One region of the Bacillus sp. Medicinal_06 genome, then DNA from elsewhere that is predicted to be linked to it. Evidence: riboswitches for the same ligand, from Rfam matches in the RefSeq annotation. Region 1 holds a riboswitch; the other holds the start of a gene.
The links. A riboswitch is a leader RNA that binds a small molecule or an ion and turns the genes downstream of it on or off. The one in region 1 is predicted to bind cyclic di-AMP.
Positions count from the first base shown of each region.

Region 1 (9,978 bases):
TTCAAATGATCTGATACATTTGTTAACTGATTAGGGTCTTTGTTTACTTTGGCTGCGATTGAATTCTTGTAAAAATCATTTATCACTGTTGTAATCTGTTTTTTTATGGTCTCATCTACTATTGGATTGGGTGCTAAATTATATTGCTTTTTCGATTTGATTTCAACTTTCTGTAGTTCACTTTTCCCTTTACCCCACGGAAATTCCGTTACTCCTTGTAACGTAATGCCATCTTTTACAGGGCCAAATTGAACATCATCTTCAATTTCTTTTGTTTTCTTACCATTTACCAATAAAGTGGTTGGAATATCGATGCTAACCGGTACTGTTTCACCGGAAAAGTTCAAACTCGCTGTTTCCTCAAAATCGTCTATATCAAAAAGTGTGACCTTTTCTTGATCCTTAACAGTTACATAATCAAAATTTTTTTGCCCTTTAATAACGTATACACCCGGTCCAAATGTACCTAACATGATTGATTCCTTATCCATGTCAATATTTTTGTCATTTAGGATAACTTTTGCTCCCTTTTCTCCATTCACTTTTAGCTTATATCCTCGTGCTTTAAGAATGTATTTATCGCCAAATAGGCTGTCTTCTTTGGTTATGTAAAATGGACCGATACTTGAAATACTATTACCAGGATATAATTGGGAAATTTTATTATTCGATATTCCTTCAGTTTCATAGTAACTTGCCTGTGCATTTAATAACATTATTTGATCTTTGAAATCGCGTTCTTCTTCATTCAAGTAATTAATAATACTTTTAGCGCTATTTTTATCCCATTGTAGCCCTTCATCGACCGTAACCAAATCCATCAACCCTTCGGCATCCCCACTTCTAACCTTTTCTTCAAATTCAGCTGAAAGATCCGATGGGGAAGGTGATTTGCCTATTACTAAAAAAATAATAATTAATACAGCAACAGTTGGTATTCCAAAGATTAATAATTTCTTTTTCATAAAATCCCCTCCTCTAATTCTCATCATTCTTATAATATGTGGGAATCTTCAGATTCATAATGGATATTTAGAATTTTAAAATCTATAAAAAAATGATGTGGAGTAACTTTATTGCTACTCAACAGTTCCTTAATCCGCCTTTCAGTTCAGACCTTCTTTTCACTATAAAAACACCCCTTTAGATAAACAGATCCAATGGGGCAAAACGTCGCGACTTTATTTAAAACATCGCATCTTTTTTATAAACTTCGTGACTTTATTTCAAATCCACAGTAGTGTAGCTATCTTTGCTTGGTGGGGAATACAAGCTTTTAGTTTCTTTTCCATCGTTATTTTAATCATCATAATAACTACAATTAGTTGGGATGTGTTTTCTAGAAGTTGTATAGATAAAATAATTATTTTTATTTTGGTTTTATCTATAGTTGGGGCTTGGCCAGCAGGATGATTTGTTGGAATAGGACAAATTGCTTACCCGGCCGATGTTTATTCAATAAAGCCAAAAGTCATGGTTCGTTTGCCATTGAATCAAGCTGTATTAGTAGGATGGGGAGGGGATGAGCTGGATACGAATTATCACGCTTGGGCACCTAATCAACGCTGGGCATACGACCTTCTCATTCCGCCAGCTGGTATAAAAAGCTCGAAGTTAGAAGATTACGGTATATATGGTGCGGAGGTAGTAGCTCCGGCTTCGGGAACAGTTATATCGGTTCATAATGATGAACCGGATTTGAAACCAGGAACTGATGATTTTGATTCGATGACAGGTAATCACATATATTTACGCTTAGAGGAAACTGGAACATACTTAATCCTTGCTCATTTGCAGAAAGGATCAGTACAAGTGAAAGAAGGGCAATATATAAACGAAGGAACAGTGATTGCAAAAGTGGGGAATTCAGGGAATTCCAGTGAACCGCACCTACATATACACCATCAACGACAAGATCCATCTAAGACGAGTTTGTTTCTTTCAGAAGGATTACCATTGTATTTTCGAGATATAGAGGGAACAGCTATGCCAAATGGAGGAGTCCGTTTGAAGGATGGTAAAGAGGTATCGATAGGGGATGTCATTTCACCTAAATGAAACAAAAAGGATGTGATACAAATGTGTATCACATCCTTTTTGTTATTGTCCTGTAAATGTTTGATACAGTAAGAAAATATTTAAAGCGATAACTAACGCAGCAATTAGCCAAGCAATTGTATTTGTAATACGATGATTCACTAGCGCGCCCATAATGTTTTTGTTACTTGTAAACAGAATAAGCGGTACTAATGCAAATGCAATCCCAAATGATAATACGACTTGACTCATAACGAGAGCGTAAGTTGGATTTACCCCTAAAGCGATAATAACAAGAGGTGGGATCATAGTAATAAATCGTCTTACATATAAAGGAATATGCATACGGATAAATCCTTGCATAATAATATCACCAGACATTGTACCGACGGAAGAACTAGATAAACCAGCAGTTAATAATCCAATTCCAAAAAGGCTAGCTGATACAGGGCCAACTAAGTTGCTAAACTCATTAAAAGCAACGTCTAAATCTTCAACATGTAAGCCGTTTTTGAAGAATAGAGCGGCTGCTACGATGAGCATACTTGCGTTAATTGCTCCAGCAATCACCATTGCGATAATAATATCAATGAATTCGAAGCGGAAAATCTTTTTTCGTTGTTCATCTGTTGTACCGACTACGCGGCGCTGCGTTAAAGCAGAATGCAAATAAATTGCATGTGGCATGACTGTTGCACCTAAAATCCCAGCTGCAAGTAAAATACTATCTACACCTTGAAATTTAGGAATAAATAGCCCTGAAAGAAGGGGGCTTAGCTCTGGTTTTGCGTAAAATACTTGTACACCAAACGCTACAACAACGATAAAGACCATTCCTGTAATAACAGCTTCTAATGGACGAAAGCCTCTGCGCTGAAACTCGAGTATAATAAATGATCCAACTGCGGTAATTAAAGCAGCGGGTAACATTGGAATGCCAAACAATAAATATAACCCTAAAGCCGCACCGATAAATTCGGCTAAATCAGTAGCCATAATCACGAGTTCACCTTGTATCCATAAGCCAATTGAAACGGGTTTTGGAAAGTGCTCACGAGCGACTTCAGGAAGGTTTTTTCCAGTTGCAATCCCGAGTTTTGCTGATAGTGATTGAATTAAAACGGCCATTAAATTGGAAGCGAGAATGACCCAAAGTAGTAAGTAACCGTATTGTGATCCAGCTGCAATATTTGTAGCAAAGTTCCCAGGGTCAATATAAGCAACAGATGCGATGAATGCTGGTCCTAGAAAAGGTAATAATCTCTTTATTCCTTTTGTTTCACCACTTAAAGCGAGTTGAGCAGATTGAACTGTTGTACTTTGTGAAGGAGCTTGTTCATCTTTTGTTATAGCTTTATTCATAGTAGTTTTCCCCTTTAGTTTCTTAGCTTAATGCAATCATTGTATGTATTCGTATTAGTTATTTCAATACATTTAAATATTTTTAGTTGATGTTTTTATTTGAACATAAGTGTTTCCTTAATGCAAATTATATGACTTAACGCAATAAAAGGTGCATTCGAAATAACTATGTAACAAAAATAAACGAGGAAGCCTAAATACAGTTATAACTTTTGGAATTGTAGGAGAATAAAGAGAGTTGACCTATAATATGGAATGGAAAAGGGTGTTTTTTAATTGTAAAATAGGATTCACAGCATATTAATTGCTGGAAACGAATTTGTATGTTATATAATATATTGGGATTACATCACAACCGTAGTGGATTGTTATGTAATCTCGTTTTTCATTTGCGTTAACTTCTGGGAAAACATTGTAAATAGGAGAAAGTTATTTGAACAATAGTTAACATATCTTTTCTTATTCTTATATGTTCCGATATGATCGTTAACTTATACATGATTTTAAAATATCGAATTTAGATAGGTGGTAAAAATAAAATGTTAAATCCAAAACCATACAGAGTGTTATTGTACTACATGTACACAACAATTGAGAATCCGGAAGAATTTGCAGCTCAGCATTTAGAATTTTGTAATTCACTTGAGTTAAAAGGAAGAATTCTTGTGGCAACAGAGGGAATTAACGGAACTGCTTCAGGTACTATTGAACAAACAGAGAAATATATGGAAGCAATGAAGAACGATCCACGTTTTGAAGGGATTGTATTTAAAGTAGATGAAGCGGATGAGCATGCGTTCAAAAAAATGCATGTGCGTCCTCGGTCAGAGCTTGTTACACTTCGCCTAGAAGATGATATCAATCCGAAAGAAACAACAGGTAAGTATTTAGAACCAAAAGAGTTTTATGAAGCAATGCAAGAAGAAAATACAGTTATCATTGATGCAAGAAACGACTATGAGTTCGATTTAGGTCATTTTAGAGGTGCAGTTAAACCTGATATTCACTCTTTCCGCGAATTACCAGATTGGATTAGAGAAAATAAAGAAATTCTCGAAGGTAAAAAGATTTTAACGTATTGTACAGGCGGTATTCGTTGTGAGAAGTTTTCAGGCTGGTTAGTTCGTGAAGGGTTTGAAGATGTAAGTCAGCTTCATGGCGGAATCGTAACATACGGAAAAGATCCAGAAGTACAAGGTGAACTTTGGGATGGTCAATGTTACGTATTTGATGAGCGTATTGGTGTACCAGTGAACCAAAAAGAACATGTTATTGTTGGAAAAGACCACTTTACAAAAGAACCATGTGAGCGTTATGTAAATTGCGCAAACCCAGAATGTAACAAACAGATTCTATGTTCTGAAGAAAATGAGGCGAAATATTTACGTGCTTGCTCACACGAATGTCGTGTCCACCCGCGTAACCGTTATGTGAAAGAACATGAGTTAACAGAAGAGCAAGTGGCTATCGCATTAGCAAAAATTGAAGAAGAAAATCAAGTGAAATTAGGATAATCGTTCACTTTAATAAAAAATGGATCTTCTCGTAAAAGAGAGGATCCGTTTTTTATTTCTATTTAGATAATGAAAAAGATTACACATTGCTTGTTTGCAGCAGCTTGTTCATATAGTTCTTGAATTTCTAAAAAGTAACTATAGGTATATTCTAATATTTCATCTGGGCCATCATCTTCAACAAGTGGATAAAGTTGTTCATCCATTAATTCTTGAAAGTTGAACATGTTGTTGAAATCAGATTTGTTTAAATCTTGTATTGCAGAATAAGCCTCTTCGACTTCACTAGCTGTAAGATAAAACGTACCGAGAGAATCGTTATCTATGATGGAATCATTAAGTGGTACGACATGTCCAAGTGGTGGTTCGCCTCCGCCAATTTCACCACATAAAATAAAATGGAGTAATTACCATGACTTATCGATATCTAACTCAGCTTCTTTAAAATAAATATCTAACTCATTGGTTTTGATTTTACTTAATTCTTCATCTGTAACTAATATATACTGTCCAATCATCCCCATAATAGCCAGCTCCTCTAAAGATTTTGAATTTAGTATATCATTTTTTATAGGTATGGATAGAATAAGTACTTTGAAAATAAGGGGAGGAAAGGGTATTTCAACTCCTTTTTAAGGGATGAGGAAATACAGATTACTTCTGGTGAATCAACACAAGAAAAGTGTTTAAATAAAAGAGTAGGTCATAAAATTTTTTGACTTACTCCTTTTATAATTATTCATTAAGAAGCTAAAACTTAATTGTTATAAGGATGTTATGGTTTTTTTTGGATTTTTATTTTTTATGAAGATATTTTCTTAGTCTCGTTAATTAAAGTTTCACTTTATTAGTAGTTAGATTTCATATTGAACAAGTAATGAATCAAAAATCTCCATTTTCGTATTATTGATATTTGCTAAAAAGAAGAGCAGCTACTTACTCTTGTTATAATCAGATCTTGTTAAACCGTAAACAACAGTATCTTCATATACTTCCCAGTACAAACAACTTTGTTTAAATGTTCATTCTTGTGTCAATCCCAATTTTGCATGACTTTAGAAGAGGCAGGGTTTTTAGTGAAAGCTGTCCCCCTTATCCATAGCTGTATGGGTAGAGGGGATCCACTCTTCTGCCCAGCCATCTGGATAAGGGTGAGGAATAATTGTAGTAGTTTTCGCCACCTCTTTATCTCCTGCTAATTCTTGAACTTTAGGAGCATCATTTAATTCAAATGGGCGTATGGTTAATCTCTTAGATAAGAACATTGGATATTGCATTTCTTCTCATCCTTTCTAACTATACAAGTTTTTACTAAGTGTATAATACATAAATTGAAATGTGACTAATCTATTCGTTAATAACATAATGAATAATATTATATAGTATATAGCCCTTAACTTTTGTTAAAAAGTTGAATTTTCTGTTTGTTTGATGGATCAGATGTATAATATAGTTATGCTACAAGGATGTAAAATTTTCATGTTTGGAAAAGAGGAGTTTTATATGCGTATTTTAGTATTAGGAGCTGGAGGCGTCGGAGGATATTTTGGTGGACGTTTAGTAGAAAAGGGGGAAGATGTCACTTTTCTCGTTCGTAGTAGGCGAAAACAACAATTAGAAGAAAAAGGTCTCGTTATTCGGAGTACGAATGGAGATTTTTCATTTCAACCCAAATTAGTAACGAAAGAAGATGTCGTTTCTCCATTTGATGTAATTTTATTCTCAACAAAGGCATATCACTTAAAAGAAGCAATACTAGATTTGAAGCCGTTTGTAGGTGATCATACAGTTATAATTCCGCTACTAAACGGTATTGCTCATTTATCACTTTTACAACAGGAGTTTGGTGAGGAAAAGGTTAGTGGTGGTTTATGTTTTATAGAGACAACTTTAAACGATGAAGGAGAAGTCGTACAAACCAGTGTTGCTGATAGACTTGTGTTTGGAGAAATGAAACACCATGATTCAGCAAGGATACAACAAATTGCTACAGTATTAACTGGAACGAAAGCGAGTTTTGTTCTAAGTGAAAATATTTTGCGAGATATGTGGCATAAATATTTATTTATTACAGTAATGTCAGGTGTGACGACGTTAATGCATGCACCGATAGGACCGATTCGCGAAAGTGATGGTGGCCGCGATTTTCTTCGAAGTGTATTTGAAGAATCAGCACAGATTATGAAAGTATTTGGTGCTCCGATTCAAGAAAATATTGTTGAGGAACATATGAAGACAATTGATAAAATTTCTTATGATATGAAGTCATCTATGCAGCGAGATATGGAAAAAGGTTCGTTAATTGAAGGAGAACATTTGCAAGGATATTTATTAAAATTAGCAAAACAACTTCGTGTAGATGCACCATTATTGAAAGCGGTCTATCAAAATTTAAAAGTATATGAAGAAATGACTTTAAATAAAGAACCGGTATAGTTTTTATAGCACCGAAATGATTGAAGGATAGAAAAAGTATCATTACTTTTCTATCCTTTTTGTATTCGGCGGGTGAAAATTTTTGTTTACTTTTTTAAAATAAAGGAGTATTATAATCCACAGTTTCAAATTTCTAAATCGCTGAAACCGCATGGTACGGGGGACCCGTTTTTATGGATTATTGCATAATCCAAGGGGTGAATCCTTGAAAAAGGTAGGGCTACTCATAGGCCCGAATCCGACAGCTAACCTCGTAAGCGTTATATTGAGAAGGAAGGTGGAGCTTGTGCGACAAAAAAATTGATGTCTACAAGTCTATTTGTTATGGCTTGTAGACATTTTTTTGTTTTCTGAAAAGATAGTTTATTAGCTTTAACTAGCAAAGAATTGTTCGTACAAAATTATTGGAGAGTGGACAGCAGTGGTTTCATCTATAAAAAGATTTTTAATTGGAAGACCGTTAAAATCAACCGAATTAGGAGAGCAAAAGCTTAACAAAAAGAAAGCGTTAGCTATTCTTTCTTCTGATGCTTTATCATCAGTGGCATATGGTCCAGAGCAAATATTAATTGCCTTAGCGACAGTGGGTGCGTTAGCATTTTGGTATTCCATTCCGATTGCAATAGGAGTATTAATTCTGTTAACAGCTTTAATTTTATCTTATAGACAAATTATTTTTGCGTATCCTCACGGCGGGGGAGCGTATGTAGTATCAAAAGAAAATTTAGGTGTGAATCCAGGGTTAATAGCTGGAGGATCCTTATTAGTAGATTATATTTTAACAGTTGCAGTAAGTGTATCGGCAGGTACAGATGCGATTACATCTGCCTTTCCTAGTTTACATGAACACAATGTAATTATTGCGATTATATTTGTATTATTTATTACAATATTAAATTTAAGAGGAGTAACAGAGTCCGCTTCTGTTTTAGCATATCCAGTTTATTTATTCGTTTTAGCATTATTTATATTAATAGGAGTAGGAATATATAATATTGTAACTGGTCACGTTTCACCAAATTTGCATACGCCAATTGGAACACCAGTTGCTGGTATCAGTTTGTTTTTGTTGTTAAGAGCATTTGCATCAGGTAGTTCGGCTTTAACAGGTGTTGAAGCAATTTCTAATGCAATTCCAAACTTTAAAGATCCAGCCCCTAACAATGCAGCAAAAACATTGCTGGCGATGGGGGCTTTACTGGCTGTTTTATTTTCTGGAATTGTTTATCTAGCTTATTATTACGGAATTACTCCTAGCAAAGAAGTAACCGTAGTTTCACAAATTGCTGAGCAAACATTTGGACGGAATTTTATGTACTTTTTTATACAAGGTACAACAGCTTTAATATTAATTCTTGCTGCTAACACCGGCTATTCAGCATTTCCTTTATTAGCAGTTAATCTTGCGAAAGATAAGTTTATTCCAAGAATGTTTACGATTAGAGGCGATCGATTAGGCTATTCAAACGGTATTATCATACTTGGAATTGCTTCTATTATTTTAATTATTGCGTTTCAAGGTCAAACAGAACATCTTATCCCGCTATATGCAGTAGGGGTATTTATTCCATTTACGTTATCTCAGACTGGAATGGTAGTAAAATGGATTCGTGAAAAGCCACAAGGGTGGATTTTGAAATTAACAATTAATTTAACAGGTGCCGTTATTAGTTTTATCGTTATGAGTATGTTCTTTTTAACTAAGTTTGCACAAGTTTGGACTGTGCTTGTTTTCTTACCTGTTATCATTTTTATTTTCCATCGAATTAAAAAACACTATGAAGCAGTAGGAGATCAGTTAAGCCTTAAAACTTGTGAATCAATTGTGCCAATCGAAGGGAACGTAATCATCGTTCCTGTAGCCGGTATGACTCATGTAGTAGAAAATTCATTGAATTATGCAAAGTCTCTTTCACCAGATCAAATTATCGCCGTATATGTTGCATTTGAAAGAGAAGATGAAAAGAATTTTGAAGAGAAGTGGAAGAAATGGCAGCCTGAAGTTAGACTGGTGACACTTCACTCTCATTACAGAAGTATTATTCAGCCACTGACCAAATTTATTGATACAGTTCAATATAAAGCAAGTGAATCAAATTACCGGGTTACTGTAGTAATACCGCAATTTATTCCTAAGAAAGGCTGGCATAATATTCTTCATAACCAGTCGAGCTTATTAATTCGTGCATTCTTGCTTTATAAGAGAAATGTAGTTATTACGACGGTACCTTATCACTTGAAAAAATAAAGAATAATAGATTTTTTTGATAGCTTTACTTGGGTAAAGCTATCTTTTTATATTTGCGGAATAATGTATATACTATGCATAATTGCATATCGGAGAAATAATTATATTAAAATAATTTTATTTCGAATTAATAAGCAGGGCTTTCTATTGTTATTTATGGGGATTTAAAGTAGATGAGCCTCTTTGATTTTATTGTGGAATAAGGACATGAACTTTTGAAAATAAAGGGAATTAAAATACTTCTTTACGATGAAAAATAGCTGTGTTTAAATGAGGCTACAGTATAAAACTTGAATTTAAATAAAGTGACTTGTTCATACTTTGACAAATTTTTGGTAAAAAATGAATAATATTTTTATGTAATATATTCAATGTATGAAT
Region 1 is NZ_JBWYHD010000003.1:606,392-616,369, reverse strand. It holds gene AC1M36_RS10230 (TcaA 3rd/4th domain-containing protein) at 1-965, opposite strand, end outside; partial or broken gene AC1M36_RS10225 (M23 family metallopeptidase) at 1,198-2,058, shown strand; gene AC1M36_RS10220 (Nramp family divalent metal transporter) at 2,101-3,399, opposite strand; gene trhO (oxygen-dependent tRNA uridine(34) hydroxylase TrhO) at 3,939-4,913, shown strand; gene AC1M36_RS10210 (DUF1877 family protein) at 4,976-5,308, opposite strand; gene AC1M36_RS10205 (GNAT family N-acetyltransferase) at 5,987-6,190, opposite strand; gene panE (2-dehydropantoate 2-reductase) at 6,417-7,349, shown strand; cyclic di-AMP (ydaO/yuaA leader) riboswitch at 7,479-7,624, shown strand; gene AC1M36_RS10195 (APC family permease) at 7,771-9,597, shown strand.

Region 2 (15,187 bases), on a different contig from region 1:
GGGATGGAAGCTTGAACTTAAAAATTAATGGTAAGCAAGTAGAGGTACCTGGGAGTGTTAAGACAGTAGCAGAACTGCTTACGCATTTAGGATTAGATACAAAGATTGTTGTAGTAGAACGCAATACAGATATTTTAACAAAAGAAGACCATCAAAGCGTATCTGTTTTTGATGGAGACCAAATTGAGATTGTAACTTTCGTAGGAGGCGGTTGATTATGTTAAACATTGGACCATTTACATTCAATTCTAGACTTTTATTAGGAACAGGAAAATTTTCAGATTATGATGTACAAAGAAAAGCAATTGAAGTATCAGAAGCAGAAATTTTAACATTTGCAGTACGTCGTATGGATATATTTGATGCAGACCAACCGAATTTGTTAGAAAAAATTGATGTGAAAAAGTATACATTACTACCAAATACAGCAGGAGCGAAAAATGCTGAGGAAGCAGTTCGTATTGCGAAATTAGCAAAAGCTTCAGGGCTTTGTGACATGGTAAAAGTAGAGGTTATTGGAGATGACAGAACGTTATTACCAGATCCAGTAGAGACATTAAAAGCCTCTGAAATGCTACTAGAAGAAGGTTTTATCGTTCTTCCTTACACATCAGATGATGTTGTATTAGCTCGTAAATTACAAGAGCTTGGTGTTCACGCGATTATGCCTGGTGCATCACCAATTGGTTCAGGTCTTGGCATTGTGAACCCATTAAACTTAAGCTTTATTATTGAGCAAGCAAAAGTACCAGTTATTGTTGATGCTGGTGTTGGTAGCCCAGCGGATGCTGCGTTTGCAATGGAATTGGGAGCAGATGGCGTGTTATTAAATACAGCTGTATCAGGCGCGAAAGACCCTATTAAAATGGCATCCGCAATGAAACTAGGTATTCATGCAGGGCGCTTAGGATTTGAAGCAGGGCGTATTGCACGTAAGCGCTGCGCGACGGCAAGTAGTCCTTTAGAAGGAATGAGTGTAGTTGAATAATCGATATTCTCGCCAAGAGCTATTTTCTCCAATTAGAGAAAAAGGGCAACAAAAGATAGGAGAAAAGCATGTACTAATTATCGGGGCGGGAGCACTTGGTAGTGCGAATGCAGAGATGCTTGTGAGAGCTGGTGTTGGCCGTGTAACAATTGTCGATCGCGATTATATTGATTGGAGTAATTTACAACGTCAGCAGCTATATTGTGAGGAGGATGTAGAAAATAATCTTCCCAAGGCTATAGCAGCCCAAAGGCGCTTGCAAGCAATTAATAGTCATGTAACGATAAAGGCTCTTGTCCAGGATGTAACAGCTGAAGAATTAGAAGAGCTCGTTAAAAATGTTGATATCATGATTGATGCGACTGATAATTTTGAAACACGTTTTATCGTTAATGATATATCACAAAAGTATTCTATTCCGTGGATTTACGGGGCGTGTGTAGGAAGCTACGGTCTTTCTTATACGATTTTACCAGGAAAGACTCCGTGTCTATCTTGTTTATTACAATCCATCCCGCTTGGCGGAGCGACATGTGATACAGCAGGGATCATTTCACCTGCTGTATCTCTCGTTGTTTCTCACCAAGTAACGGAAACTCTTAAACTTTTAGTAGGAGATGATGAGGCACTTAGGGAAGAGCTTGTATCGTTTGATGTATGGAAAAATGAATATTCATGTATGAATGTACAAAAACTTCGAAAACATAATTGTCCTTCATGTGGTGAGGAAGCTGTGTATCCGTATTTAAATAAGGATAATACGTCAAAAACTGCAGTTTTATGCGGGAGAAATACAGTTCAAATTAGACCTCCCCATAAAGAACAATTAGATTTTGAACGGTATAAAGAACTGCTGCGCGATCGTGTAACTGATTTAATGGTGAATCCATATTTATTATCATTTTCGGTTGAAGATAAGAGACTAGTTGCGTTTCAAGATGGCCGGGTTCTTGTACATGGAACGAAAGATATAGTAGAAGCAAAAACAATTTACCATCGTTATTTTGGATAGGAAAAGGGTGAGTGAGATGAAAGTGAATAAAGCTTTAACAATTGCTGGATCTGATAGCGGCGGTGGTGCTGGGATTCAAGCAGATTTAAAAACATTTCAAGAGCTAGGTGTATATGGAATGACGGTTATTACTGCTATTACAGCCCAAAATACACTTGGTGTGCAAGGTGTATATCCAGTTGCAATAGAAGGGATTCAGGAGCAATTAAATTCTATTGGTACAGATTTAACACCAGATGCTGTGAAGCTTGGTATGCTATTTAGTAGCGAAATTATTAAGGTTGTTGCAGAAAACATTAAAAAATTTGGCTGGAATAATATTGTACTAGACCCTGTTATGATTGCAAAAGGTGGAGCATCTCTATTACAACAAGAAGCTGTGCAAGCATTAAAGGAATATTTACTACCAATTGCCACAGTTATAACTCCCAATGTACCGGAAGCAGAAGTATTAACAGGAATGGAGATTCATAATATAGAAGATAGCAAAGAAGCTGTAAAAGTATTGCACAAATTAGGTGCTCAGTATGTTCTTATGAAAGGTGGACATGCTGAATACCAAGGTAACGAAGTAATTGATTTACTTTTTGATGGTCAGCAGTTTGTTGAATTTAGAAGCGAAAGAATTGATTCAAAACAAACGCATGGTAGTGGTTGTACATTTGCATCTGCTGTAACGGCGGGACTTGCAAAAGGGTATCCGATTGAAGAAGCGGTTCAAGAAGCGAAACAGTTTATTAGCATAGCAATTGAACAGCAATTAAATATTGGAAGTGGTCATGGACCAACGAATCATTTTGCATATAAACGACAAGAAACACGTGTATAAATATTCGTATTCGGAAACAGGAGCTAGCAGGCTCCTGTTTTTGTCGTTATTTGTCGCGCGGTCGATATCCTTTGTCGAATCGCCGATATATTGAAAAAATCGCTGATATATGTTGAGAAACGGTCGATATATTTGGATTTGCGCCGATAAAATTTCATTTGCCAATTTTTCTCTACAGCGCTCTTGCTAAAAATTCTATCTCTCCCGTTTAACGGTCATATAACTGGCTTTTTTGTTGTTTACTTTTTCCATATTTAGGAGTATTATATCAGCCAGAATCTTTTTTTGTAACGCTGAGTCCAATTCATTTGGAGCGGAGGAACCAAATTGTGCATGGTCACTAGGGGTGAATCTTTCATGATGAAAGTAGGGCTACTCTCAAAGTCCGAATCCGACAGCTAACTTCGTAAGCGTCTTGGGAGAGGATGGTGCATGGATGGATATATCGCTTCATCGGTCTGATTAGTATAGGAGAATATCAATCTATATTCGAATTCTTTTATGCTAAGGAGGAAGATGTACATGGATGAGGAAAAAGAATTAACACTCGTTTGTGTAGGGGAAGAAAGTAAAGTAAATAGTTTAAGAAAGTTAATATCTTTTCAAAGTGATTTAATTATTTTTACAGCAAATGAACAAATAGCAGATGAAGTGCGAGCATATGGCTTTGAATCAACGTATTACTGCAATAAGGAACTAAATATAACAAGTATTTGTAACGGAATAAAAAAAGTAATCTTACTAGGAGATGAACTTCCAACGGTTAGTTTCTTTACGGAGCGCATTCGCTTTTCTTTTCAAGCGCCTATTACAGTTGTTACAAGGAATAAACGATATCCCGTAAGGCTCTATGAAACAATTGGAGCTAAATTTGTAGTGTTTACAAATTGTGATAACATTTCTTTTTTATTTTTTGAATAGGGCGGAGGAAGTGAAGATGAAGGTGTTATTACGTGAGGATATAGCAAATCGTTGGGCGGTATCATTGGAGCGAGTTCAAGAATTAGCCATGCAAGATCCTATTTTTCCAGATCCATATATAGTCTTGCCATCGAAAGATAATTTGTATTTAGAAGCGGATATTATTGAATATGAGAAACTGCATGTGGAGCTGTCACAAATTTATATTCGAGGGAGAAATTTACGTTCATTTTTACAAAGAGAATAAGTTTTGAATAGAAAAGAGAGCGAGTTTTAAGTGTTACAAACTATACACTTAAAATCATTCGCTCTTTTTTCTTTCATATTTAAAAGATGATTAATGAAAAAGAAAGGAAAGACAAGGAAACAGATGAGAAAATATTAAAAACCCTTAATGTAAACGCTTAAACGGCGGGATATTTTCTTATTTTAGGTAATTTTCCTCTTTACAAGTGAAATAGAGAGGAGTATATTTACATTCATAAATTGTTCATAAAAATTTCCAAAAACAACCTGATATCGCTGAGTCCAATTATTTGGAGCGGGGGAACCAATTTTGTGCATTGTCACTTGGGGTGAATCTTTCATTACGAAAGTAGGGCTACTCTTTAGGCCCGAATCCGACAGCTAACCTCGTAAGCGTTTGGAGAGGAGGTTTACTTTTGTGTTGTTCATTTTTGAACACTGAGTAGAGCCTCAGTGTTCTTTTTTTGATAGGTAAATGGTAAATTTTAACATTTTGAAATGAGGGATTGGAATGCTAGATGTAGTGATAATCGGAATCTTTGTTGTATTAGTAGCATCGATGATAGGGCTTACGAGCTGGTCAGATAAAGTTGTGAAAGAAGGGAAGCAATCATGATGATTGCCTTATCAGTTATTGTAGCAGCGATTACTGTGTATTTAGTTTATGCGTTATTAAATCCGGAGAAGTTTTAATTAGGGGGAAAAGGCGATGATGGTATGGGTGGCAGCTATCGTAACGATATTATTATTTGTGCTACTAGCGAAACCGATGGGGGCTTATTTAGAAAAAGCGTTTCAAGGTAGTAAAACATTAGAGAAAGTATTTGGACCAATTGAAGGAGTCATTTTTAAATGTGGTGGTATAAAGCAGTGTAATCAGACATGGGTACAATACGCATTAGCGATGTTGTTAACAAATGGACTTATGATTCTATTTGTTTATCTTGTTTTTAGATTGCAAGGTATTCTCCCATTAAATCCAAGTAAAGTGGAGGGTATGGAACCTACACTTGCATTTAATACAGCAATTAGTTTTATGACGAATACAAATTTACAACATTATAGCGGTGAAAGTGGTTTGTCGTATTTATCACAGATGATTGGAATTACGTTTATGATGTTTACTGCACCAGCGACAACATTAGCGTTAGCAATTGCATTTATTCGTGGTCTAGCAGGAAAAGAATTAGGAAATTTCTTCGTTGATTTTGTTCGATCAATTATAAGGGTGTTAATGCCAATCGCATTTGTTATGGCACTTGTATTCATAGCACAAGGAATGCCACAAACGTTCAGTGGCACTGCGGTAGCACATACACTTGAAGGTGCAAAACAGATGATTCCGCGCGGTCCGTTAGCATCTTTAGAATCTATTAAAATGCTAGGGAATAACGGTGGAGGATTCTTTGGGGTTAACTCGGCACATCCTTTTGAGAACCCAACAGCAATTACAAATGTATTACAAATGATGCTTATGATGTTGATTACAACATCAATTCCATTCACATATGGAAGAATGATAGGCAGTAAAAAACAAGGAAGAATTTTATTTGTATCCATGCTCATGATGTTTATTATTGGATTTGGTACAGTTGTAACGGCTGAATTACAAGGAAATCCAGTATTAAATCATTTAGGAATGGATAGTACAGAGGGGAATATGGAAGGGAAAGAAGTTCGATTAGGAACAGTAATGACATCTTTATTTGCGACAGTAACAACTGCTTCTGAAACAGGTGGGGTTAACGCGATGCATGATACATTTACGCCAATTGGCGGGATGTTACCACTTGTGAATATGCTGTTAAATACAGTGTTTGGCGGTGTCGGGGCAGGATTTATAAATGTTATGATGTATGCGATGATTGCGGTCTTTATTTCAGGTTTAATGGTCGGACGTACACCAGAGTTTCTTGGTAAAAAGCTAGAAGGAAAAGAAATGAAGCTAATCGCAGTAACATTATTATTCCAACCATTATTAATTTTGGGTGCATCAGCGATTGCTTTTTCTACAAGTTTAGGCACGGATGCAATTACAAATTCAGGATTCCATGGTATTACACAAGTAATCTATGAATTTACTTCATCGGCAGCAAATAATGGTTCTGGTTTTGAAGGATTAGCAGATAATACACCATTTTGGAATATTTCAACCGGACTTGTGATGTATTTAGCTCGTTTCTTTGGCTTAGTCACAATGCTTGCAGTGGCAGCTTCATTGAAAGAGAAAACATTAGTACCGGAAACAGTCGGAACATTCAGAACGGATAACGGTTTATTTGGTGGAATTTTCGTTGGCACAATTTTTATTGTTGGTGCATTAACATTCTTCCCAGTATTAGTATTAGGGCCAATTGCAGAGTTTCTAACTCTATAAGAAAGAAGCGAGGGGAATAAACATGAGACCAGCTATGGTGAAAGAGAAGCATATACAAGCCGTGCCATCTCCAAAACGAGAAGATGGTGAAATAAGAAGCGCGAAAACAATGGATCGTGATATTGTATCAACTGCTTTAAAACAATCCATTGTAAAGTTAAATCCGAAGCAAATGGTTAAAAATCCAATTATGTTTGTTGTGGAAATTGGCTTTTTCATTACATTGATTTTATCAATTGTACCGAGCTTATCAACAAATGTTCCATTATGGTTCAATATAACAGTTACACTCGTTCTATTATTTACAGTTCTCTTTGCAAATTTTGCAGAAGCGTTGGCAGAAGGACGGGGAAAGGCACAAGCTGATTCGTTAAAACAGTCGAAAAAAGATGTCTTTGCTAATATTGTAAAAGAAAATGGAGAGGTTACGAGAGTTTCAGCATCTAGTTTGAAAAAGGGTGACATCGTTCTTGTGAAACAAGGCGAGATGATCCCAGGTGATGGAGAAGTTATACGCGGTTTAGCATCGGTAGATGAATCCGCTATTACAGGGGAATCAGCCCCAGTAATGAAAGAAGCGGGCGGCGATTTTTGTTCTGTGACAGGCGGAACGATGGTTGTGAGTGATGAAATTACGATACAGATTACAAGTAATCCAGGTGAGTCGTTTTTAGATAAAATGATTTCGTTAGTCGAAGGAGCAACACGTCAAAAAACGCCAAATGAAATTGCGTTAAATACAGTACTAACTAGCTTAACATTAATCTTTTTAATTGTAGTTGTCACACTGCCGTTATTTACGAATTATTTAGGTTTTCAAATTGATACATCGATTCTCGTTGCCTTACTTGTTTGTTTAATTCCAACAACAATTGGTGGATTGTTATCTGCGATTGGGATAGCTGGGATGGATCGTGTCACAAAGTTTAATGTACTTGCAATGAGCGGGAAAGCAGTAGAAGCAGCAGGGGATATCAATACGATCATCTTAGATAAAACGGGTACCATTACATTTGGGAATCGTATGGCGCATACTTTGTTACCTGCCGGAAATGAAACAATTGAAAAATTAGCAAAATGGGCGGCGCTTAGCTCTGTATTAGATGAAACACCAGAAGGCCGTTCCGTTATTGAGTATGTAAACTCAAAAGGTCTTTCTTACAATGCGTCAGAAGCAGAAACAGGAGAATTTGTTCCATTCAAAGCAGAAACAAGAATGAGTGGTGTTGATTTAAACGATGGAGTAAAGGTAAGAAAAGGAGCTGTTGGAGCGGTCGTTGATTGGGTGCAGTCTCAAGGTGGAACGATTCCGAAAGATTTACATCAAAAGGCAGATTTGATTGCAAAAGAAGGTGGAACACCACTTGCGGTTGCAGCGGGGAATCGTATTTTCGGTTTAATCTATTTAAAGGATACTGTAAAACCGGGTATGCGTGAGCGATTTGAACAACTTCGTCAAATGGGGATTAAAACCGTAATGTGTACGGGTGATAATCCATTAACAGCGGCAACGATTGCCAAAGAAGCGGGGGTAGATGAATTTGTAGCAGAATGTAAGCCAGAAGATAAAATAGCTGTTATTAAAGCAGAGCAAGAAAAAGGAAAATTAGTTGCAATGACGGGTGATGGTACGAACGATGCACCGGCACTTGCACAGGCTGATGTTGGCCTTGCGATGAATAGTGGTACAGCGGCGGCGAAAGAAGCAGCGAATATGATTGATTTAGATTCCAATCCAACGAAAATTATTGAAGTGGTAGCAATTGGAAAACAGTTATTGATGACGCGTGGTGCATTAACGACATTTAGTATTGCAAATGATATTGCGAAGTATTTTGCGATTATACCTGCAATGTTTACAGTGGCAATTCCGCAAATGGAAGCATTAAACATTATGGGGTTACATTCGCCATTTTCAGCCATTCTTTCAGCGCTCATTTTTAACGCAATCATCATCCCAATGTTGATTCCGCTAGCAATGAAAGGAATTTCTTATAAACCGATGAGTTCGAATGCATTGCTCTCGCGTAACTTATTTATTTACGGTTTTGGCGGTGTACTTGTACCATTTATCGGTATTAAACTCATTGATTTAGTCGTTGGACTATTCATTTAATAGAGAAGGGGACATACTCATGACAGAAAAACAAAGTTTCTTAGGACCCGTCGTTCGTTTAACTGGTGTGCTTGTTGTGTTATGTGGATTGATTTATCCATCTGCGGTAACTGGGGTTGCACAAATAACGATGAAGGATAATGCAGATGGAAGTTTAATATATGATAAAGGTAAAGTAATTGGTTCTAAATTAATCGGTCAAGAATTTAAATCTCCAAAATATTTTCAAGGGCGTATATCCAGTATTGAGTATAAAGCAGAAGGTTCTGGATCTAATAACTATGCGCCTTCTAATCCGGAACTACTGCAACGTACAGAACAAAGTATTGAAAAATGGAAAAAAGATAATCCTTCTGTACCAGTAACTGAAGTGCCGATGGATCTAATTACAAATTCAGCTTCTGGACTTGATCCAGATATTAGTCCAAAATCCGCATACGCACAGGTGGATCGTGTTGCGAAAGAAACACAAATTTCAAAAGACAAATTAAAAGATATGATTGCTTCACATACAGAAGGTCGTGCACTTGGTTTATATGGGGAAGAACGTGTCAATGTATTAAAGTTAAACATCGAAGTGCAAAAACTAACAAAATAATAGATAAACTACCTCAATCCATATCGATTGAGGTAGTTCGTTTTGTAAGGATGTGATAAGAATATGTACGCTGAAAATGATGAACCCACATTTCAAAGAAGATCACCAGAGGAATATTTAGAGGAAATAAGGAGAATGAATCGAGGGAAATTGAAGCTATATGTAGGTGCTGCTCCAGGAGTAGGAAAAAGTTATAAAATGTTGTTTGATGCGCAGGAAATGAAAAAAGAGAACATTGATATTGTCATTGGTTTAATTGAAACACATGGAAGAAAAGAGACAGAAGAAGCAATTGCTGATTTAGAAAAAGTCCCTTTAAAAGAAATAAACTATAAAGGAAAAGTATTTTATGAGCTTCATGTAGAAGGGATTATAAAGAGAGCACCACAAGTAGTTGTTGTCGATGAACTAGCACATAGCAATATCCCAGGATCAAAACATAAAAAGAGATATATGGATGTAGAAGAACTATTAGAGGCGGGAATATCAGTATTATCAGCGTTTAATATCCAACATTTAGAAAGCGTTCATGATATTGTAGAACAAATTACAAACGTAAAAGTACGAGAGCGCATTCCAGATTTTATTTTACAAAAAGCAAATGAGATTCAACTTGTTGATGTAACACCGGAAGTGCTGCGGAAACGATTAATTGATGGAAAGATATATAAGGAAGAAAAAATTCAGAAAAGCTTACAAAACTTTTTTACAGTTAATAATTTAGGAGCTTTGAGAGAGTTATCGCTTAGAGAAGTTGCAGACGATATGGATGATAAAATTAGCCAATCGGTAATGGATCCAATAGGTGTAAAGGAAAAAATTCTCGTTTGTGTGCAATATAGTTCAACAGCAGAGAAATTAATACGGCGTGGTTGGCGTATGGCAGATCGATTAAATGCTGAATTATATGTATTAAATGTTGAAAGAGAAAAGATAGAATCATTATCGGTAAGCAAAAGGCAAACAATTGATGAGTGGCAATCATTGACGAATCAATTTCATGCTACGTTTTTGTTGGAAGAAGCAAAAGGAAGAAAACCAGCTGATGTCATTATTGAAGTTGCAAAACGATTACAGGTCACTCAAATTTTACTCGGTCAATCAGCAAGAACAAGATGGGAAGAAATTAGAAAAGGATCTATTGTAAATGAAATTATGAGGCAAACGAAGCATATTGATATTCATATTGTTGCTGATCAAAGAGTGTAAAGTGTTTCTTTGAAATAAAGTTTGATCATCTATTACTGCCCATTTATCCCCATTTTGCATCCATATAAATAGGCAGCTGCATAGGATAAAAGGTAAATGAAATCATGAGAGGAGCATGAATATGTACCGTAAATCATGCCATCACTATCAGTGGGAAAATCCAATGCATAGCAATTGGAATAACAACAATTGGATATATAATTGGAATCCTTATTATTGTAATAGGAACAATAACAACTGGAATCCTTATTACGGAAGCAGCAGATTAACAGATTATGGACCGAAACCATTTGTAGTGAATATTGACCAAGCTACTAAGCAAAATAATACTTACCGCACCGCTTTATGGACAGGGGAAAACTTACAGGTGACTCTGATGAGTATTCATGTTGGAGGTGATATCGGTTTAGAGGTCCACCCGACAACTGATCAATTCATACGTATTGAAGAAGGTCAGGGGCTTGTTCAAATGGGGGATAGCAAAGATAAATTAGATTTTCAAGAAATGGCCTATGATGACTATGCGATTATGATACCTGCTGGAAAATGGCATAATGTAACCAATATGGGTAATATACCACTTAAAATTTACGCTATCTATGCACCGCCAGAGCATCCGTATGGTACAGTTCATGAAACAAAAGCAATTGCCACTGAAGAAAGCCGCTATTACTAATCAACTAATAGGTGCTAATGTTCGATAAAACGTATCTTAAAACGATCAAACTTTTTATAAAAAAATTTAAATTTGCTGAAGAAGACTCCATTTTGATCAATCTTTTTTCAAAATGGAGTCTTCTTATATACTTTAAAATATAAGTTTGTGGGGTGTTTTTAATCAGACTTTATTCAAAAACTACATAAAGCGAGAATGTCTAAGTCCAGGAAAAGAGCTGTTCTCGGATACTCTCTTTTTTGCTTGTTATTTAGCCTTTTGAATTTCTGCGTTTCTTACAGGATGATGAGCTAGCTTTTTCATCGAATATAAGACCACGATTAGAAAAAGAACTGCCCCTGTAAAGAAGATCCAAAAGTAATTTTGATTAAATAATAGAAAACCACCTACAATTGGTCCCATGCCCATTCCAATATAACGAATAAAGTTATAAATTCCAATGGCAGTTGCTCTTTCTTCTACAAATTCTTCTGTTAATAAAGTGGTATGTGTCGGCATGGATAACCCCATGCTAAAACCGTATAGGGATATGACAAGGAGAACCGTGGGAATACTTAGATGGTATGTGAAAGAGAATAGAATGACGCATATGATATTGAAAAAGCTAGTAATCAGTAAAGCTTGTTTTGTAGTAAGGAATCTTTGTAAAAACTTGTAGCAATAACTTCCTAGCATAATACATAAGGACATTGGTACAAATATCATTCCAATTTCACCTGCATTTTGATGAAATAAATTTGTGAGTATGCTAGGTAAAAAAACGAGAAAACAAAAGTAAATACAAAACTGTATAAAGCCAATGATTGCGATAGAAAATCCAGTGTTATTTCTTAAAATACTCCGATAAGGCTTAGCTTTTTTAGCTGTTTTAGGCAGAGCGGGTTTTGTTTCTGGTAGCAATGTAACATTTACAATTAACAGGAATACACCAATTGTAGATAAGAATAGAAAAATAGATACGTGACCATTTATATTTCCAAGATAACCGCCTATGAGAGGACCTACAGCAGGAGCAAGGGCAAGTATCATTTGGTAAAGACTCATCGCTTTTCCGCGTTCCTTTCCTTCGAATAAGTCACCAATAATGGTAGCAGCTACAACAGGAATGGCTGCTATTCCTATTGCTTGAACGGCTCTGAAAATAAGAAATATATAAATATTTGCTGTAAAAGCACAGCCAATGGTACCGATTGTACTGATGAATAGGCTAGGAATCAAAATATATTTTCGCCCTTTTGTATCAATGAATGGTCCATAAATAAGCTGCATAATGGCAAGAACAAAAGTAAAAATAGAGACAGTTAAATTTACAAGATAAAGAGAGGTGTGAAAGGAATCTTGAATCATTGGTAAAATAGGTGTGTAAATATTTTGAGCAAAAGAACCTAATAGAGCACTCAGGCAAACAATGTATAGAATGGAGTTTAATCTTGATGAAGATAATGAATGTCTCATAATAAACCCTCCTTAATTTAGTTTCCTCGGAAACTAAATTAATTTTAACATTATTTTCTCACTTGTAAAGATAAAAAAATGATTTTACAATGGTATATAGTTAAATTGTTTCTATGGAAACTTAAACCGTATTATGGAGGGGATCCGATTTGGACCGTACATTAAGGCAAATAGAAATACTTTCGGATATTCGCACACTTGTTCATAAGAAAGAAGAGCATATGAAGGAAAATGATGAGCGGTTTCTTCGTGAGACAGGTGTAAGCGGTATGTCTCTATCAGAACTACACGTAATTCAATGCATAGGAACAAAAGGTTTAATGAATGTGACAGCGATTACGGAAGAGATGGGAATGACAAAGGGAGCCATTTCTAAAATTTGTACAAAATTGTTTCATAAACAATTTGTTGAAAAGATGAAAATGCTAGATAATCAAAAAGAAATATTTTTCCGTTTAACAGATAGTGGAAATGAAATTTATATAGCACATGAGACACTTCATCAACAAGCTGAAGAGAAGTGGCTATTACTTTTAAGTCAATATACAGAAGAGGAATTGTCATTGATTCAAAGGTTTATAAAGGATGTAGGAGCGCATTTAGAAAAGTAGAGGAATAATTTCTGCTCGCATTAAGCCTTCTGAATATGGTTTTTGGAGAGACTCGTATATAATAGAAAGAGATACTTAACAAGATGAATAATTAAAGAGTCTATATATATAAAGAGGAGAGAAAACAATGCTTGAAAATACGGGGTTAGTATTAGAAGGCGGCGGTATGCGCGGCGTATATACGGGGGGAATACTAGAATACTTTATGGAACAGGATTTATATTTCCCATATATTATTGGTGTTTCAGCAGGAGCTTGTCATGCGGCGTCATATATTTCAAGACAAAGAAATCGAAATAAAACAGTAAATATTGATTATGCAACACATCCAAGATACTTATCTTACAAAAATTTATGGAAAAAACGACAGCTATTTGATATGGACTTTATTTTTCGTGAAATTCCAGAAAAGCACGTGCCATTTGATTTTGACACATATTTTAATAGTGCAGAGCGTTTTCTAGTAGGGACGACAGACTGTGAAACAGGTAAACCAATGTATTTTGAAAAAGAAGGTACAAATGAAGATGCATTGACGTTACTACAAGCATCTAGCTCATTGCCATTTATCGCACCAGTTGTAAATTATCGTGGTAAACAATTATTGGATGGCGGCATTTCGGACCCAATTCCAGTTCGAAAAGCGCAAAAAGATGGCTATGAGAAATCAGTTGTTATTTTAACGAGAAATCATGGATATGCTAAGAAAAAATCAAAATTTGGATGGATTGCAGCGAAGGCTTATAAGAAATATCCACACCTTGTAAATACAATGCTAACTCGCTATGAAACATACAATGAGACGCTTCATTACATTGAAAAAGAAGAATTAGCTGGCAATCTATTCGTCATTCGTCCAGAAGTGCCACTTCAAGTAGACCGAATGGAAAAAGACCCACAAAAACTGCAAAATTTATATGAGCAAGGATATAAGGATGCTGCGAGACAGTTTGCGGATTTACAGGCGTTTTTACAAAGTTAATGGATGGAAAACCTCTTAAAGAGGTTTTCTTGTTTTTTAAATAGATTGAATATAAAATCTATTACTTTTCAATATGTGGTATAATATGGATATAACATTTGAAGGAATGGTACATATGGGAAATGTATATAAAGGACTTCGGCACACTGGGTATTTGGCAATGATTATTTTTGGCGGCGTATTTCTATTACGCTTTATGATTCATGATGAATTTTTATTAGATCAACTCATTGGTTTCAGCGCGGGACTGGTGATGTTTATTTCTTCGTTTTTGATTCAAAAGTATAGTAAAGAATTGCAAATGAATGAAGAGTATTAGAAAAAAGCCTTGGTTCACTCAAAATTTGTGAACCAAGGCTTTTTGTTTCCCTCGCTATTTGCGAGTAAGCTTCTTTTTTGTAAATGAAAATGCAAGTGCACCAATTAAGATACTACCTTTTATAATATCTTGTGCATAATAAGGAACATTCATCATTGTTAAACCATTTAATATAATTCCAATTAAGATAGAACCAAGAAATGTTCCAATTACATTTGGCTTTTTTGCGCCAAACATTGCATAGCCAATATAAGCAGCTGCAACGGCATCCATTAGCAATGGTGCGCCAGCTGAAACTTGCCCTGTTCCAATTCTGCTACTCAAAATAATCCCACCAATCGAGGCGAATAAACCACTAATCATATAAGCATATAAACGATAACGATCTGTAGGAATTCCAGCTAGTCTAGCAGCTTCGCGATTTCCACCTGTTATATAAAAGAAACGACCATACGTTGTTTTTTCTAGAAATAGATAGGAAATGAGAACTGCTGTAAGCATGATAATAACAGGAACTGGGATGCTAGCAAGAGCCCCTTGACCGATAAATAGAAAGGATGGAATAAAATGTCCTGAAGCAGTTCCGTTTGCTCCAGACATTCCTTCGTAAATAGAAGATCCTTTTGAAAATGTTAAGTGTACGCCATTAACAATATACATGACACTTAGTGTAGCTAGTAAGTCAGGTAATTTAATACGAATAATAAGTAGTGCATTTAACAACCCGACTAATAGGCCACAAAGAATAGGGATAAGGAGTGTCATCCATAATTCTTGGCGATATAAAACGAGACATGCAGCAGAGGCGATTGTTGCTAGGCTAGCTGTAGAGCCAACTGACAAATCAA
Region 2 is NZ_JBWYHD010000004.1:10,010-25,196, forward strand. It holds gene thiS (sulfur carrier protein ThiS) at 12-215, shown strand; gene AC1M36_RS10330 (thiazole synthase) at 218-988, shown strand; gene AC1M36_RS10335 (thiazole biosynthesis adenylyltransferase ThiF) at 981-2,000, shown strand; gene thiD (bifunctional hydroxymethylpyrimidine kinase/phosphomethylpyrimidine kinase) at 2,017-2,829, shown strand; cyclic di-AMP (ydaO/yuaA leader) riboswitch at 3,111-3,258, shown strand; gene AC1M36_RS10345 (hypothetical protein) at 3,352-3,750, shown strand; gene AC1M36_RS10350 (hypothetical protein) at 3,767-3,997, shown strand; cyclic di-AMP (ydaO/yuaA leader) riboswitch at 4,261-4,406, shown strand; gene AC1M36_RS10355 (signal peptide protein) at 4,508-4,612, shown strand; gene kdpF (K(+)-transporting ATPase subunit F) at 4,609-4,689, shown strand; gene kdpA (potassium-transporting ATPase subunit KdpA) at 4,709-6,373, shown strand; gene kdpB (potassium-transporting ATPase subunit KdpB) at 6,396-8,489, shown strand; gene kdpC (K(+)-transporting ATPase subunit C) at 8,509-9,087, shown strand; gene kdpDN (KdpD-like non-kinase potassium sensor) at 9,151-10,296, shown strand; gene AC1M36_RS10385 (cupin domain-containing protein) at 10,418-10,972, shown strand; gene AC1M36_RS10390 (MFS transporter) at 11,219-12,427, opposite strand; gene AC1M36_RS10395 (MarR family transcriptional regulator) at 12,577-13,038, shown strand; gene AC1M36_RS10400 (patatin-like phospholipase family protein) at 13,166-14,020, shown strand; gene AC1M36_RS10405 (hypothetical protein) at 14,106-14,339, shown strand; gene AC1M36_RS10410 (ABC transporter permease) at 14,394-15,187, opposite strand, start outside.
Region 2: it holds a riboswitch for cyclic di-AMP, as region 1 does, so the genes downstream of both, AC1M36_RS10355 (signal peptide protein) here and AC1M36_RS10195 (APC family permease) in region 1, are expected to answer to the same signal.